Regions from separate parts of the Enterobacter sp. ECC-219 genome, predicted to be linked through region 4. Evidence: predicted binding sites of a transcription regulator. Region 4 holds the regulator's gene; each other region holds the start of a gene.
What was found. Region 4 encodes CRP, which controls carbon source genes, mostly activating them, when cyclic AMP is high. Its sites were predicted from a motif close to ATGTGANNNNNNTCACAT; they were not measured.
Positions count from the first base shown of each region.

Region 1: mlc (sugar metabolism global transcriptional regulator Mlc) is a predicted target of CRP. The motif match lies at 1,613-1,630, and genes of this name have one in related genera.
Region 2: focA (formate transporter FocA) is a predicted target of CRP. The motif match lies at 2,026-2,043, and genes of this name have one in related genera.
Region 3: V1603_RS19230 (CidA/LrgA family protein) is a predicted target of CRP. The motif match lies at 2,732-2,749, and genes of this name have one in related genera.

Region 1 is NZ_CP143680.1:2,875,311-2,879,524, reverse strand. Features, by position in the region: gene bioD (dethiobiotin synthase) at 1-174, opposite strand, end outside; gene mlc (sugar metabolism global transcriptional regulator Mlc) at 305-1,525, opposite strand; gene V1603_RS13685 (LysR family transcriptional regulator) at 1,655-2,551, opposite strand; gene V1603_RS13680 (MFS transporter) at 2,673-3,926, shown strand; gene V1603_RS13675 (APC family permease) at 4,002-4,214, opposite strand, start outside.
Region 2 is NZ_CP143680.1:2,312,877-2,317,090, forward strand. Features, by position in the region: gene pflB (formate C-acetyltransferase) at 1-1,058, opposite strand, end outside; gene focA (formate transporter FocA) at 1,110-1,967, opposite strand; gene ycaO (30S ribosomal protein S12 methylthiotransferase accessory factor YcaO) at 2,374-4,134, opposite strand.
Region 3 is NZ_CP143680.1:4,046,435-4,050,648, reverse strand. Features, by position in the region: gene sanA (outer membrane permeability protein SanA) at 1-455, opposite strand, end outside; gene cdd (cytidine deaminase) at 582-1,466, opposite strand; gene V1603_RS19235 (CidB/LrgB family autolysis modulator) at 1,596-2,291, opposite strand; gene V1603_RS19230 (CidA/LrgA family protein) at 2,288-2,683, opposite strand; gene dusC (tRNA dihydrouridine(16) synthase DusC) at 2,851-3,783, shown strand; gene mdtQ (multidrug resistance outer membrane protein MdtQ) at 3,936-4,214, shown strand, end outside.
Region 4 is NZ_CP143680.1:208,742-212,955, forward strand. Features, by position in the region: gene V1603_RS01140 (phosphoribulokinase) at 1-850, shown strand, start outside; gene V1603_RS01145 (OsmC family protein) at 917-1,321, opposite strand; gene crp (cAMP-activated global transcriptional regulator CRP) at 1,633-2,265, shown strand; gene V1603_RS01155 (YccS/YhfK family putative transporter) at 2,323-4,214, shown strand, end outside.

The DNA of each region.
Region 1 (4,214 bases), 2.4 Mb from region 4:
CACCAGGGCGTCTTTATTACGCAATCCCTCTGGCGTCTCTTTACTCCCTTTTGCGACCGGTTTGAACCCTGCAACGCGTCTACCGCTTGCTGCCAGCGCCTGCAGCAACGCGCGGGATACGACGGTCTTGCCGACAGAGGTATCTGTACCAGTAACAAAGAAACGCTTAAGCATGACTCACTCCACCTCTTGGGTATGCTTCGAAAATATAAACCAGGTAAATAATTCAGTGGAGGAAGTCTACGGGATGCGTGCGCTACCCGGCTTGAGATAGCGCAATTTTTCTTACATCTGCAAAAAAGAGTTAACCCTGTAACAGGCGGATAAGCAGCGAGCCGTTGTACATAGCATCTTTGACCAGCGCCGCGCCGGCCATCGTTCCCTGGTTGGAAAACTGGGTGCTTTCTACCGCAATATTTTTGCTGTAGGCGGGAAGCGACTGCTGCTGAATACAGGCCGTAATCGCCGGAAAAAGAATCTCCGCCGCCTGGCTGAGCGGTGAGCCAATCAGGATTTTTTGCGGGTTGAAGAGGTTCACCATGATAGCCAGAATGCGGCCAACGTTATTCCCCACTCCGGTAATGATGTCCTTCGCCAGCAGATCGCCCTGGCGCGCGGCGGCGCAGAGGGAGTCCACCGTTAAGGGCTGTCCGTGCAGCGAGGAGCTCATGGACTGACTGAGCCGTACCTGCGCCAGTTCCAGCACGCTTTCCACGCTGGCAATCGTCTCCAGACAACCGTGATTCCCGCAGTAGCAGCGCTTACCGTACGGGTCGACCTGGGTGTGGCCGATTTCCACCAGGCTGCTGCTTCCGGCGTGGAGAAGCCGACCATCGGTGATCACCCCCGCCCCGACGTTATGGTCGATGACCACCTGAATGACGTCCCGCGCACCGCGAGACGCGCCAAACAGCGCTTCCGCCATCGTCCAGGCGCTGATGTCGTGCTGAATATAGACCGGCACGCCGGTATGGTTTTTCAGCACCTCACCCAGCGGCATCTCTTTGACGTCGTCGTAAAACGGCATGCGGTGCACAATGCCGTTTTCGGTATCAATAATTCCCGGCATGGTGATGGCAATCGCCGTCAGGCGCTCAAGCCGCTGCTGATGGCGGATAAAGAAGCGATCGATGTGCGAGACAATCGCGTCAAGGAGCGGTTCCTCGGCATTGAGCGGTAGCTCAAGCCGGTCTTCCACCACCAGCTTGCTGCTGAGATCGCGCAGCGCAAGGAAGATCTCTCCGCGGCTAATGCGCAGTGAGAGGTAGTGCCAGGCTTCCGTCTCAACCACCAGCCCGACCGCCGGACGGCCACGGCTGCCCGGCTCCTGAATTTCCGTCTCCTGAACCAGGTGCGCTTCCAGCATTTCGCGGACAATCTTGGTGATACTGGCAGGTGCCAGCTGTGCCAGGCGCGACAGATCGATACGCGAAACCGGGCCAAGCTGATCAATCAGGCGATACACCGCGCCAGCATTGGTCTGCTTAATCTGATCAATATGCCCTGGCTGACTATCAGCAACCACCTCGTACTCCCTTATTTTCGAGCTTCGAAATAAACTATTGGCTATGGTGAAGCACTTCCATGGGTGTCGTCAAATATTTACTTAGCCATGTGATTTACCGCACATTTTTACCCGTTTTCCCGGGAAAAATCAGGCTGCGGAGGCCTGGATTAACTGCTGTTTGAAGCGCTGCGCAGCATGACTCTGTTCGCGATGTTTTGACCACACCAGCCACATCTCCGAAACGGCATCCTCTTCGGCAATGGCAACCCAGCGCATTTCGCGCAGCTGTACCCGCTTAAAGGAGGCCGGGAGTATCGACACGCCCAGCCCGGCGGCAACCAGGCCAATAATGGTCATCGCCTCTCCCACTTCCTGGGTAATGACCGGCGCCAGATCGTAGCGGCGCATCAGCCCCAGAATATCATCATACAGACCCGTTCCGACCTGCGGGTCAAAAAAGACAAACGGCTCTTTTGCCAGCTCTGCCAGCGAGACCGCCGGACGCGACGCCAGCGGGTGATCGAGCGGGATCATGGCCATCAGCGGTTCGCGCAGGATCACCTCCCACGCCAGCGTGTCCGGCAGCTGGGTATTACGCATCAGCCCCAGATCGAGCGCACCTTCATTCAGCGGCGCAATCTGCTCGCGGGTATTAATTTCGCGCGTCTGAATATGCACATCCGGAAAATGACGGCGGAATGACGAGAGCGTCTGCGAGACGGCGCTGATAAACGGCGCGGACGAGGTAAACCCGATTCGCAGCTCTCCGGCTTCCCCGAGATAGAGCCGTTCCGCCCGGGCGGCGGCGTCATCGACCATGCTCAGGATTTGTCGGCTGTCGATCAGAAACTGCTTCCCCGCCGCCGTCAGGCTCACGCTGCGGTTGGTGCGGGCCAGAAGGCGCGCCCCGACCTGCTGTTCCAGGATCTGAATCTGCTGGCTTAAGGGTGGCTGAGAGATATTAAGCCGCGCCGCCGCGCGACCAAAATGCAGCTCCTCAGCGACGGCGACAAAGTAGCGAAGATGACGCAGCTCGATATTCATATTTTTAAGGTATCATTTGAGATTATTAATATATTAGACAGAATATTTACATTTTCCTACCCTGAACAGGTGGTCATACCCGTCACCCGAAATCACGGGGATGTTTAAGCAAGGAAACTGTGTGAGTCGTACAACTACTATTGATATCGATCCGGCAAGAGATATCAATGATTTACCCGCAGCACCGCAGCCGGTCCAGTTCATTAAACGTGGTACCCCCCAGTTTATGCGCGTCACGCTGGCGCTCTTCTCCGCCGGTCTGGCAACATTTGCCCTGCTCTATTGCGTTCAGCCGATCCTGCCCGTTCTCTCTCATGAGTTTGGCGTATCGCCTGCCAGCAGCAGCGTTTCACTGTCTGTTTCTACCGGCATGCTGGCGATTGGCCTGCTCTTTACCGGGCCGCTGTCCGACGCCATTGGCCGTAAACCGGTGATGGTAACCGCCCTGATGCTGGCCTCGGTCTGCACGTTACTCTCGACCATGATGACCAGCTGGCACGGTATTCTGGTGATGCGCGCGCTGATTGGGCTCTCGCTCAGCGGCGTGGCGGCGGTCGGAATGACCTACCTCAGCGAGGAGATCCACCCGAGCTTTGTTGCCTTCTCGATGGGGCTCTACATCAGCGGGAACTCGATTGGCGGCATGAGCGGACGCCTGCTGAGCGGGGTCTTCACGGACTTCTTTAACTGGCGTATTGCGCTGGCGGTAATCGGGTGTTTTGCGCTGGCATCAGCCCTGATGTTCTGGAAAATCCTGCCGGAATCGCGCCATTTCCGCCCGACCTCTCTGCGGCCGAAAACGCTGTTTATCAACTTCCGCCTGCACTGGCGCGACAAAGGTTTACCGCGACTATTTCTGATGGGATTCCTGCTGATGGGCTCCTTCGTGACGCTGTTTAACTATATTGGCTATCGCCTGATGCTCTCGCCGTGGCATCTGAACCAGGCCGTTGTAGGTTTGCTTTCCGTGGCCTATCTCACCGGCACGTGGAGCTCGCCGAAAGCCGGGGCGATGACCGCGCGCTTCGGCCGCGGCCCGGTCATGCTGTTCTTCACGGTGGTGATGCTGGTCGGCCTGCTGCTGACGCTCTTCACCTCCCTGTGGCTGATTTTTGCCGGAATGCTGCTCTTCTCCGCAGGGTTCTTCGCCGCACACTCGGTCGCCAGCAGCTGGATTGGCCCGCGCGCGCGTCGTGCCAAAGGGCAGGCATCGTCGCTGTATCTGTTTAGCTATTACCTGGGTTCCAGCATCGCCGGGACCCTCGGGGGCGTGTTCTGGCACAACTACGGCTGGAACGGCGTGGGCGGGTTTATCGCGCTGATGCTGTGCGCGGCGCTGCTGGTGGGGGGAAGTCTTCACAAACGTTTGAGATAATAAGCTTGCGGGCTGATGCCCGGTAAGAAGAGCGCTCCAGATAAACGGCACCAGCGTACTGGTGCCGTTTCACGTTCAGGAATCCCAGGCCTGCTCTATCTTACCGGCTTTAAACTGCGGAGGCGGTTTTCGGAAACGGCGCGTTAGCCATGCCAGGTAAAGGACCCCCAGCGCCGCCCAGATGAGGCCAAGCGTCAGGGACGTCGCTTCAAGATTTATCCACAGCACGCCGACCGTTACGGCACCAATGATTGGCAGCAGGAAATAGTGGAACCGATCTTTCCACGT
Region 2 (4,214 bases), 2.1 Mb from region 4:
TTTTTGGTAACCAGCGTACGGCCGTCAACGCCCATACCACCGATTGATTCTGTTGCCCAGATTGGGTCACCAGAGAACAGTTCATCGTATTCAGGGGTACGCAGGAAGCGAACCATACGCAGTTTCATGACCAGGTGGTCAATCATTTCCTGAGCGTCTTGCTCGGTGATTTTGCCTGCTTTCAGGTCACGTTCGATGTACGCATCCAGGAAGGTAGACACGCGACCGAAGGACATTGCTGCACCGTTCTGAGACTTAACCGCAGCCAGGTAGCCGAAGTAGGTCCACTGGATAGCTTCCTGAGCGTTGGTTGCAGGACCAGAGATATCGCAGCCGTATTTCGCAGCCATCTCTTTGATCTGACCCAGCGCGCGGTGCTGTTCAGCAATTTCTTCACGCAGACGGATAGTCGCTTCCAGGTTTACGCCGTTTTCCAGATCGGACTGCAGGGAAACAAACTGCGCGTACTTGTCTTTCATCAGGAAGTCGATGCCGTACAGCGCAACGCGACGGTAGTCACCGATGATACGACCACGACCATATGCATCTGGCAGACCCGTCAGAACGCCAGATTTACGGCAGTTCAGAATGTCTTTGGTGTAAACATCGAATACGCCCTGGTTGTGGGTTTTGCGGTATTCGGTGAAGATTTTTTTCAGCATTGGGTCCAGCTCGCGGTTATACGCTTTGCAGGAACCTTCAACCATTTTGATACCACCGAACGGGATGATTGCGCGTTTCAGTGGTGCTTCAGTCTGCAGACCAACGATTTTCTCAAGGGCTTTGTTGATGTAGCCAGCATCGTGAGAAGTGATGGTGGAAGCAACGGAGGTGTCAAAATCAACTGGCGCGTGAGTGCGGTTTTCCAGTTTAACGCCTTCCATTACGCTGTCCCACAGCTTGGTGGTCGCATCAGTTGCGCCAGCCAGGAAGGATTCGTCACCTTCATACGGGGTATAGTTTTTCTGAATGAAGTCGCGGACGTTTACTTCATTCTGCCAGTCACCTTTCGCAAAACCTTCCCAGGCTGTGGCTAACTTTTCATTAAGCTCGGACATGTAACACCTACCTTCTTAAGTGGATTTTTTATTTACTGCCTGAGAAAACCATCAATGATGATCGTCGCCACGCAGGTAAATGACCCAGTATGTCAACCCAACTAACAGACCCCCACCGATAATGTTCCCGATAGTGACGGGGATCAGGTTATCAGTAATGAAATTCATAATAGTCAGGTGAGAGAAACTTTCCGGGGATGAACCAACTGCGGTCCAGAACTCCGGGCTTGCAAAGTTGCGGATAACAATCCCCATCGGGATCATGAACATATTCGCAATACTGTGCTCAAAGCCGCTGGCAACAAACATCGCAACCGGCAGAACCATAATCATGGCTTTATCCATCAGGCTACGACCCGAGTAGCTCATCCAGACCGCCAGGCAGACCATCAGGTTTGCGAGGATGCCGAGAGCAACGGCTTCGATAAATGTGTGATGCATTTTGTGGTCGGCGGTCTGCAGGACGTTAAGGCCCCAGCCGCCGTTGGCGGTCATATACTCGCCAGAGAGCCACATCAACAGAACAAAGAGCAGACAGCCAATCAGGTTACCAACGTAGACGTTAAGCCAGTTGCGCGCCAGTTGACCCCAGGTAATTCTTCCGCTGGCCTTTGCCACGACAATCAGCACCGTTGAGGTGAAGAGGTCGGCGCCGCAGATGACGCAGAGAATCAGGCCCAGTGAGAAGCAAATGCCGCCAATCAGTTTAGCTATGCCGAAAGGCATTCCGGCAGTACCGGTGGTGGCGGTGATGTAGAAGACGAAAGCGATTGAGATGAACACACCTGCGGTGATCGCCAGATAGAACGTCTTCATCGGGTGTTTCGTTGCTTTATAGACACCCGCTTCTTCGGCAACTTTTGCCATCGCGGCGGGGAGTAAAAGATCAAAAGGGTTGTCAGCTTTCACACTAACTCTCTCTTTATTAAGTCGGCGACGAGATACTAACAAAGCATTATAGAAGAGAAATTGATATAGATCATATCTCGCCTGGCTTATAGGCCCGCAGTGTGTATGGTTTTACAACAAATGCGGAGTAAGTATTTGATTATCCGTATAAAAATAAATTTTAAAAGTTATGAAAAGAGTTGAATTTTTTCGTTCGGCCCCCTTCGAAACAGTTAATTAATATGGGGTATTTACCATAAAAAGTAACAATAAAGCCCAGGCAAATATTATTATATTTACCCATGTTTAACTTTATTATTACAATCAATAATCATTGCCGAAGAGAATAAAAAACGGGGCAATGAAATTGCCCCGTAATATAGCCCAGACGATTGAATACGCCTACTGCTGTTAATGTTATGTGCGCTTATTTTGACCAGTAAGCGGCTTTTGCTTTCTGCAGCTTCTCATAGGCCTTCAGCAGAGACTGATGCGCCGGAAAGGCTTTCAGATCGCTGTCAACTGCCTGCAGACCGTAGAACGGCTCTTCACCGCTCAGCGCCGCGCTGGCGGCTTCAACCGCTTCAGCACCGTACATACGTACGAAAGCGTTCAGGTACTGCAGTGGCTCGCGATCGTCTTCCTGTGCAAGCAGCAACAGGGTTTGCAGGCAGCGGTAATAGTTGGTGCGCTCGGCGGAGAAGACCGACTGGTTAAACTCCATGGTCCATTCGGTCCAGGCCAGGGCCTGATCCAGATCGCCGCCCGCCAGCGCCAGCATCGCTTTTAGTTCGCCGATGCGCAGGGTGTACCAGCCGTTGTCTTTCCCGGTCGCCAGACCCAGCAGTTCGCGCACGCGGGTAAAATCATCGTGGCCCTCATCGTCCAGCTGGGCGATCAGGTTGAGATAATCTTCTTTCTCCCACTCGCTGCCCGGCAGGGACAGCAGGGTCTCACGCAGGTGCGCGCCCATGCTGTTGTTAGCCAGCCACAAATCTTCCGCCGGATAGATGTCGGACATGCCGGGCACGATGATGCGGCACGCGTAAACGCCCAGGTGTTCGTAGTCGGCAATGTAGACTTCCTGATCTTCGGCGTTGAAGATTGCCATCAGCGTGGCGAACTCTTCTTCCGTGGTACCGGCAAAGCTCCAGTCCACGAACGGATAGTCCGCGTCCTGCTTGAACATATCCCAGGAGATCAAACCGCTGGAGTCGATGAAGTGGGTTTCGAGGTTGGTATGCTCGGCCACTTCTTCATCGTCAAACGTTGGCGGGGTAAACACGTCGAGATCTTTCAGGCTACGGCCCTGCAGCAGCTCGGTCACGGTACGCTCCAGCGCCACACCGAAGTCAGGATGCGCGCCGAAGGAGGCAAAGCAAGTGCCGTTAGTCGGGTTAAACAGCACGACGCAGATAACCGGATATTTACCGCCCAGCGAGCCGTCGTAGGCAAAGATTGGGAAACCTTCCGCTTCCAGCTTCGCGATGGATTCCACCACGCCCGGGTAGCGCGCCAGAACGTCCGCCGGGATCTCCGGCAGGCTGATGGATTCAGCGATGATGCGGTTTTTAATGTGACGCTCGAACACCTCAGACAGGCCCTGCACGCGCGCTTCGTTGCGGGTGTTACCGGCGGACATGCCGTTGGACACATACAGGTTGCCGACGATGTTCATCGGAATATAAACGGTCTGCTCGTCAGACTGACGGGTGAACGGCAGGGCGCAGATACCGCGATCTTCGTTACCCGACTGCAGATCGATCAGCATGCTGGCAGTCAGTTCGTTTTCTGGATCGTAGAAAGCGCGCAGGCGTTGATCGAGGATCCCTTCCGGCAGTTCGTCGTCTTCGGTCAGTGGGAACCATTTTTCGTTCGGATAGTGAACGAAAGGACCGTTGGCGATGGTTTCACCCAGCCAGAAGTCAGCAAAGAAATAGTTGGTGGACAGACGCTCAAAATACTCACCCAACGCAGAGGCCAGTGCCGCTTTTTTCGTCGCGCCTTTACCGTTGGTAAAGCAGAGCGCGCAGTCTTTGTCGCGAATGTGCACGGACCAGACGTGAGGCACCGGGTTGAGCCAGGAGGCTTCTTCGATGTTAAAGCCCAGGTCGGTCAGTTTCTGCTGGAAGCGAGCGATGGAATCTTCCAGAGCGGCGTCTTTGCCGGGGATAAACGTTTGAGTCATGGCGTTCACTTTTATCGTACGTAAAGCGCGCAATGATACGGGTTTTGAGTGACGGGTGCTATCTCCGGCGAAAATAAATG
Region 3 (4,214 bases), 1.2 Mb from region 4:
CGCTCGCAGTGGAAGCGCTGAGTGATGATGATGAAGTCGTTGGTGTCGAAGACTTTGCGCGTACGCACGATGGAGTCCAGGGTGCGGAATCCGGCGTAGTCGAGCACGATATCGGCAGGATCGACGCCAGCGGCAATCAAATCCTTCCGCATTGTCACCGGCTCGTTATAGCTTTGCAGGGCGTTATCGCCGCTTAGCAGCAGGTAGTTTACCTTGCCGCTATTGTAGGCGTTCAGCGCGCCCTGAATGCGGTAGCGGTAGTACTGGTTGATCACCCCGGTGCGGTAATACTTGGCGGTGCCGAGCACCACGCCAACCTGACGATAGGGCAGGTCCTGCAGATCGTCAAAGATGTAGGGGGCGGTTTTCCAGCTCATCCAGCGGTCGAGACCCAGCACGATAAACAGCAGTATGCCGACCAGGACAGACAGGCTGTAAAAAACGCGCTTTAACATGGAGATGGCTCGTTCGTGGATGAAATTTAACTCAGGCTACTTTACCCGCCTGGTTAGCGCAAGAAACAGCGACTCAACTGAGGGGTTTTTCAGCAACGTGGCGGACATTTCTGTCCGCCGGAAGGTTTATGCCAGCAGGACGCGGTCGATCGTCGTGCAGCCTAACGCCTTGAGCGTCGCGGCGGTGGCATCCCACTGGATCAGTGGCGCATCGGCTTTTTCGGCCAGAATGGCGCGCTGAATGTCCGGATAATCGTAGCCGTTCAGGCTCAGCAGGTTGAGCGCGCCCTGCAGCGGCGGCAGCGTTGGGTTAAACGCGGCATTTTCCGCATAGCTGCCGGTGAAGATACGGCCGTCGCGGCACTGCAGCGCCACGCCGCTCGGGGACTTGCTGTAAGGCGTGTGGCTTTTGTTCGCCGCGCGAATGGCCGCCTGGTTCAGGTCATCGCCGGACAGGGCGAAACCGTGATCCTGCTCGTCCATCAGCAACGTTTTGATCTCCAGATCTTTCGGGCCAAAGGCGTCAGGCAGGTAATCGCCCAGCGTGTGCGGCGCGCGTCCCGGCAGGTTGATGCGCAGCTGCAGCCCGCTGTTCAGCTCGTTCATAAACTGACGGCAGTGGCCGCAGGGGGTGTAGTTAACGGTAATGGCGCTCAGGGCTTTCTCACCGCGCAGCCAGGCGTGGCTGATGGCGCTCTGCTCGGCGTGAACGGTCTGCTGCATGGTCGCGCCCAGGAACTCCATATTGCCGCCGAAGTACCAGGTACCGCTGATTCCGCGCGCAATGGCCCCGACGTTAAAGTGGGAGAGATCGGCCCGCGCGCAGGCGGCAGCCAGGGGAAGCAGTGCGAAAGCCAGCGCGTCTTCGTCCAGTCCCGTTGCCTGTTTCAGCACCGTGACCTGCTCCGCGGTCAGCAGGGCGGGGAAGTGTGCATCTGCCAGAACGGGAGCAAGGGCTGACTGCAAATTCTCTGCAAGCTGGGCGAAGGCAGCTTGAAAACGTGGGTGCATGGCGTTTGCCTCATAAAGGTTAATGGATCGGTAGTTTACGGAGCCGTTAGGGCTTTATATGTGATCCACTTCTCATTATGTATGCAACTTATGAAATCAAAATGAAATTTGCGCGACGCATCGCAAATTTTAGCCCATCACCGCCAGAATCAGCGGGAAAATGAACGGGGCCAGCAGGGAGGTGATAATCCCGCAGATCACCAGAGCCAGCGAGCTAAACGCCCCTTCCTGATAATCCAGTTCCGCGCAGCGGGCAGTGCCCAGGGCGTGGGAGGCGGTCCCCATCGACAGTCCCCGTGCCGCTTTAGTATGAATACGCATCCCGTTCAGCAGGGTGTGACCAAACACCGCACCGAGAATACCGACGAAAATGACGCACATCGCGCTGATGGCCGGGATCCCGCCCAGGCTGCCACCGACAGCCATCGCGATAGGTGTGGTCACCGATTTTGGCAGAATCGAGGCGGCAATCTGCGGCGAGGCCCCCATCAAAAGCGCTACCGACGTGCCGGTGATCATCGCCACCAGGCTGCCCACAAAACAGATGGTAATGATGGATTTCCAGCGGGCGCGGATCTGGTGGAGCTGCTCATATAAAGGAAAGGCGAGCGCCACAACGGCAGGCTGCAGCAGGTCGTTTAAAATTTTGCTGCCGGCAAAGTAGCGTTCATAAGGAATGCCGGTGAGCAGCAGGAACGGAATAATGACCACCATCGCCACCAGCAGCGGGTTCAGCAACGGCATTTTGAAACGTGCGGCAAGCTTGCGCGCGGCGAAGAACACCGCCAGGGTTAGCGGCAGCGACCACCAGATATTAGCCATCATTTTTTTGTTTTCTCCCCGATCACGTTGCGTTCGCCATGCACCAGATGCGAACTCCAGCTCACCACCAGGAAAACCACCAGCGTACTGACCGCGCATGAGACCACAATCGGGCCGAACTGGGCTTTGAGCAAATCAAAATACTGCATAACCCCGACGCCGATTGGCACGAAAAGCAGCGCCATATAGCGAATGAGGACGAAGCAGCTGGGGTTGACCCATTTTGCGGGCAGGATTTGCAGCGCCAGCAAAACAAAGAGGATTAGCATGCCGATAATGCTGCCGGGAATGGTGATGGGCAGCAGCGACGCGATGAAAATCCCGGCATACAGGCAGGCGTAAATCAGGACGAATGCGCGCAGATATTGCCAGATAATGTTCAATGATTTGCTCATGGTGATAGTCCTTGCTGAAACGCATTCATCATACAATTAAACCTAAAAATGTGCCACGGATCACATCATGAAATTTGAGCATACCAGACATTCCGGAATGGAACGTCGGGCTTTCCACACACAAACAGAGCAGATACTATAGCGCGTCTTTTTTCACAGGTACTGCTATGCGTGTTTTACTGGCTCCAATGGAAGGCGTGCTCGACTCCCTCGTGCGCGAGCTTCTGACCGAGGTGAACGATTACGATCTCTGCGTGACGGAGTTTCTGCGCGTGGTCGATATGCTGTTGCCGGTAAAATCCTTCTACCGCCTGTGCCCCGAGCTGCACAACCAGAGCCGGACCTCTTCCGGCACGCTGGTGCGTATTCAGCTGCTCGGCCAGTATCCTGAGTGGCTGGCGGAAAACGCTGCCCGCGCGGTTGAGCTGGGCTCTTACGGGGTGGATCTCAACTGCGGCTGTCCGTCGAAGCTGGTCAACGGCAGCGGCGGCGGGGCGACCTTGCTGAAAGATCCTGAGCTGATTTACCGCGGCGCGAAGGCGATGCGTGAGGCCGTGCCTTCGCATTTGCCGGTGACGGTTAAGGTGCGTCTGGGGTGGGACAGCGACGCGCGGCAGTTTGAAATCGCCGATGCGGTGCAGCAGGCCGGGGCCACCGAGCTGGTGGTGCATGGCCGCACCAAAGACGATGGCTACAAAGCCGAGCGCATTAACTGGCAGGCGATCGGTGAGATCCGCAAACGCCTCACCATTCCGGTGATCGCCAATGGTGAAATCTGGGATTACGAGAGCGCGCAGGCATGCCTGAACGCTACCGGCTGTGATGCGGTGATGATTGGCCGCGGTGCGCTGAACGTGCCGAACCTCAGCCGTGTAGTGAAATATAACGAGCCGCGGATGCCGTGGGCAGACGTCGTCACGCTGCTGCAAAAATACAGCCGTCTGGAAAAGCAGGGCGACACCGGTTTGTATCACGTCGCGCGAATTAAACAGTGGCTGAGTTATTTACGCAAAGAGTACAGCGAAGCGCTGGGGTTATTTCAGGAGATCCGTACGCTGCAAACGTCGGCTGATATTGCGCGGGTTATACAGACAAAATAATTGGCATTTATATTTAAATATAAATAATTCACACAGTGAATATTTTGCCGATTATGTAAGTGTATGACAATTTGCGGATTGCCACGCGTTACTAAAAAATGGAACGTCATCAAGCGTAAGTTGCGCCTTTATTTTTTTGAGTGCATGGCGTAATGAAACGTTTTCTTATTTTATCTCTGAGTGCTCCCCTTATTTTTATGCTGGCTGCGTGCGCACCGGAACATTCCACGGTGTCGCCAATCAAAATGCAAACGACAGCCGCTTCCGTTAATACCCAACTTCGTCATGCGGACTGGCCGAAAAATGAATGGTGGAAAGCGTATAACGACACGCAGTTAAATTCGCTGATTGCGAAGGCAATAGCGGATGCCCCCGATATGCAGATTGCCCGTCAGCGCATTACGCTTGCCGAAGCTCAGGCGAAGGCCGCT
Region 4 (4,214 bases):
TATTGCCGTTACGGGGTCGAGTGGTGCGGGAACCACCACCACCAGCCTCGCTTTTCGCAAGATTTTCGCCCAGCTGAATCTCCGTTCGGCGGAGGTCGAAGGCGACAGCTTTCACCGCTATACGCGTCCGGAGATGGACATGGCGATCCGCAAGGCGCGCGATCTGGGTAAACACATCAGCTACTTCGGCCCGGAAGCCAATGATTTCGGTCTGCTGGAGCAAACCTTCCGCGAATACGGGCAGAGCGGTACCGGGCAGTCCCGAAAGTATCTTCACACCTACGATGAAGCCGTACCCTGGAACCAGGTACCAGGCACCTTTACCCCCTGGCAACCGCTGCCGGAACCCACCGATGTATTATTTTATGAAGGATTGCACGGCGGCGTGGTTACGCCTCAGCACGACGTGGCGCGCCACGTGGATCTGCTGGTCGGGGTGGTCCCTATCGTTAACCTGGAGTGGATCCAGAAGCTAACGCGTGACATGAGCGAGCGCGGCCATTCGCGCGAGGCGGTGATGGACTCCGTGGTGCGCTCCATGGAAGACTACATCAATTACCTCACGCCACAGTTCTCCCGCACCCACATTAACTTCCAGCGCGTGCCGACGGTGGACACCTCCAATCCGTTCGCGGCGAAAAGCATCCCGTCGCTGGACGAGAGCTTTGTGGTGATCCACTTCCGCAATCTTGAAGGCATTGATTACCCCTGGCTGCTGGCGATGCTGCAGGGCTCGTTTATTTCGCACATGAATACGTTAGTGGTGCCGGGTGGAAAAATGGGGCTGGCAATGGAGCTCATCATGACGCCGCTGGTTCAGCGGTTGATGGAAGGGAAGCAGATCGCGTAAAGATGTTCCCTCTCCCCGTGGGAGAGGGTTAGGGTGAGGGCATCAACACGCACGATGCCCCGTGAATCACACCTCAATCACTTCATACGAATGCGTAATTTTTACCGCTTTCTCCAGCATTAGCGCCACAGAGCAGTACTTCTCCGCAGACAGGTCCACCGCGCGTGAAACCGCCGCGTCTTTCAGCGCTTTCCCGGTGACAACAAAGTGCAGATTAATGTGGGTGAACAGGCGTGGCGCCTCTTCGCGACGTTCTGAGGTGAGTTTAACCTCGCAATCCGTTACGTCATGACGACCTTTTTGCAGAATCGACACCACGTCAATCGCGCTGCATCCACCTGCCGCCATCAGCACCATTTCCATTGGGCTCGGCGCTTTATCGCCGGAGTTACCATCCATCAAAATCTGGTGTCCTGACGCGGACTCCCCCAGGAACGTTAAACCTTCAACCCACTTCACGCGCGCTTGCATATTCATTAACTCCAACGTTGCATTTTTGGTGACAGATTACGCGTGCGTTACATTTCTCGCAATGGAAGGCGACCTGCATCATGCTGAAGCGAGACACCAGGAGACACGCGGCGAAAGCTATGCTAAAACACTCAGGATGCTACAGTAATACATTGACGTTACACATGTATGCAGAGGACATCAAACTTTACTGGCTGCGAAACGTTACGACAGCCGACTTCCCAGGGTATGGGTAAGAATTCGATTGCAACCCCAGAGTCCGGATGCATCTGATGACTCTGGTGACAGCTTATAACAGAGGATAACAGCGCATGGTGCTTGGCAAACCGCAAACAGACCCGACTCTCGAATGGTTCTTGTCTCATTGCCACATTCATAAGTACCCATCGAAGAGCACGCTGATTCACCAGGGTGAAAAAGCGGAAACGTTGTATTACATCGTCAAAGGCTCGGTGGCAGTGCTGATCAAAGATGAGGAAGGGAAAGAGATGATCCTTTCTTATCTGAACCAGGGCGATTTTATCGGTGAACTGGGCCTGTTTGAAGAAGGCCAGGAACGTAGCGCCTGGGTTCGTGCAAAGACAGCATGTGAAGTGGCTGAAATTTCTTACAAGAAATTCCGTCAGCTGATTCAGGTAAACCCTGACATCCTGATGCGTCTTTCTTCCCAGATGGCGCGCCGTCTGCAGGTGACGTCAGAGAAAGTGGGTAACCTCGCCTTCCTGGACGTGACCGGCCGTATCGCGCAAACCCTGCTGAACCTGGCGAAACAGCCAGACGCTATGACCCACCCGGACGGCATGCAAATTAAAATTACCCGTCAGGAAATTGGTCAGATCGTTGGTTGCTCCCGTGAAACAGTGGGCCGTATTCTGAAAATGCTGGAAGATCAAAACCTGATCTCCGCCCACGGTAAAACCATCGTGGTTTACGGAACCCGTTAATCCTGCTTAAACGGCGTGCCATCGCGAGGTGTCACGCCGTTTTTGTCTCTTTTCCCCATGTGGCGCAGGCTGATCTATCACCCGGAAGTTAACTACGCACTGCGACAAACGCTGGTGTTGTGTCTTCCTGTGGCCGTGGGCCTGCTCCTAGGTCATCTTCAGCAGGGCCTGCTGTTTTCCCTCGTGCCCGCCTGCTGCAACATCGCCGGTCTGGACACGCCGCATAAGCGCTTTTTCAAACGCCTGATTATCGGTGGCTGCCTGTTTGCAGGCTGTAGCCTCGCGGTGCAGCTGTTACTGGCTCGCGATATTCCCCTGCCACTGATCCTGACCGTGCTGGCGATGACCCTCGGCGTCACGGCGGAAATCAGCTCGCTGCACGCTCGCCTGCTTCCAGCGTCACTCATTGCGGCCATCTTTACCCTGAGCCTCGCCGGGAATATGCCCGTGTGGGAGCCGCTGCTGATCTACGCCCTCGGCACGCTGTGGTACGGGCTGTTTAACTGGTTCTGGTTCTGGCTATGGCGAGAGCAGCCGCTGCGAGAATCTCTGAGCCTGCTCTACGTGCAGCTTGCGGATTACTGCGAAGCCAAATACACCCTGCTCACCCAGCATACCGATCCGGAAAAATCCTTACCGCCGCTGCTGACGCGCCAGCAAAAAGTGGTGGATTTGATAAGCCAGTGCTATCAGCAGCTGCATATGCTCGCCGCAAACAAGAACCACGAGTACAAACGGCTGCTGCGTACCTTCCAGGTGGGGCTGGACCTTCAGGAGCATATCTCCGTTAGCCTTCATCACCCGCAGGAGGTGCAAAAGCTGGTTGAGCGCAGCCATGCCGAAGCGGTGATTCGCTGGAACGCGCAGACCGTCTCCGCGCGCCTGCGGGTGCTGGCTGACGATATACTTTATCACCGCTACCCCACGCGCTTTAACATGGACAAACAGCTCGGCGCGCTGGAGAAAATTGCCCGTCAGCACCCGGAAAATCCGGTCGGCCAGTTTGCCGCCTGGCACTTCAGCCGCATCGCCCGCGTGCTGCGCACCCAGCGACCGCTTTATCCCCGCGACCTGATGGCGGATAAACAAAAACGTCTGCCGCTGCTGCCGGCGCTCAAAAGCTATCTTTCTCTTAAATCGTCCGCCCTGCGCAACGCCGCACGAATTAGCGTCATGCTCAGTATCGCCAGCCTGATGGGCATGGCGCTGCACCTGCCGAAACCCTACTGGATCTTAATGACCGTGCTGTTTGTCACCCAGAACGGCTATGGCGCCACGCGGGTGCGCATTCTGCACCGGGCGGGCGGCACGATGGCGGGGCTGATTATTGCAGGCGTGACGCTGCACTTTCACGTGCCCGAGGGCTATACCCTGGCGGGCATGCTGGCTATCACCCTGGTGAGCTATCTAATCATTCGCAAAAACTACGGCTGGGCGATGGTGGGCTTTACGGTAACGGCGGTATATACCCTGCAACTGCTTACGCTTAACGGCGAACAGTTCATCGTTGCCCGCCTGATCGACACGCTGATTGGCTGCCTGATCGCCTTTGGCGGTATGGTCTGGCTGTGGCCACAGTGGCAGAGCGGGCTGCTGAGGCAAAACGCCCACGACGCGCTGGAGGCCGATCAGCAGGCCATTCGTCTGATCCTGAGCGACGATCCGCAGCCTTCCCCGCTTGCCTACGAACGTATGAAGGTCAACCAGGCGCATAACGCCCTCTTTAACTCGCTGAATCAGGCGATGCAGGAGCCGGGCTTTAATTCACATTATCTGGCGGATATGAAGCTGTGGGTGACGCACAGCCAGTTTATCGTCGAGCATATCAACGCCATGACGACGCTGGCGCGCGAGCACACGATGCTGACGCCGGGTCTGGCGCAGCGCTATTTGCAGTCGTGTGAAATTGCGTTGCAGAGGTGTCAGCAGCGTCTGGAGTATGACGCGCC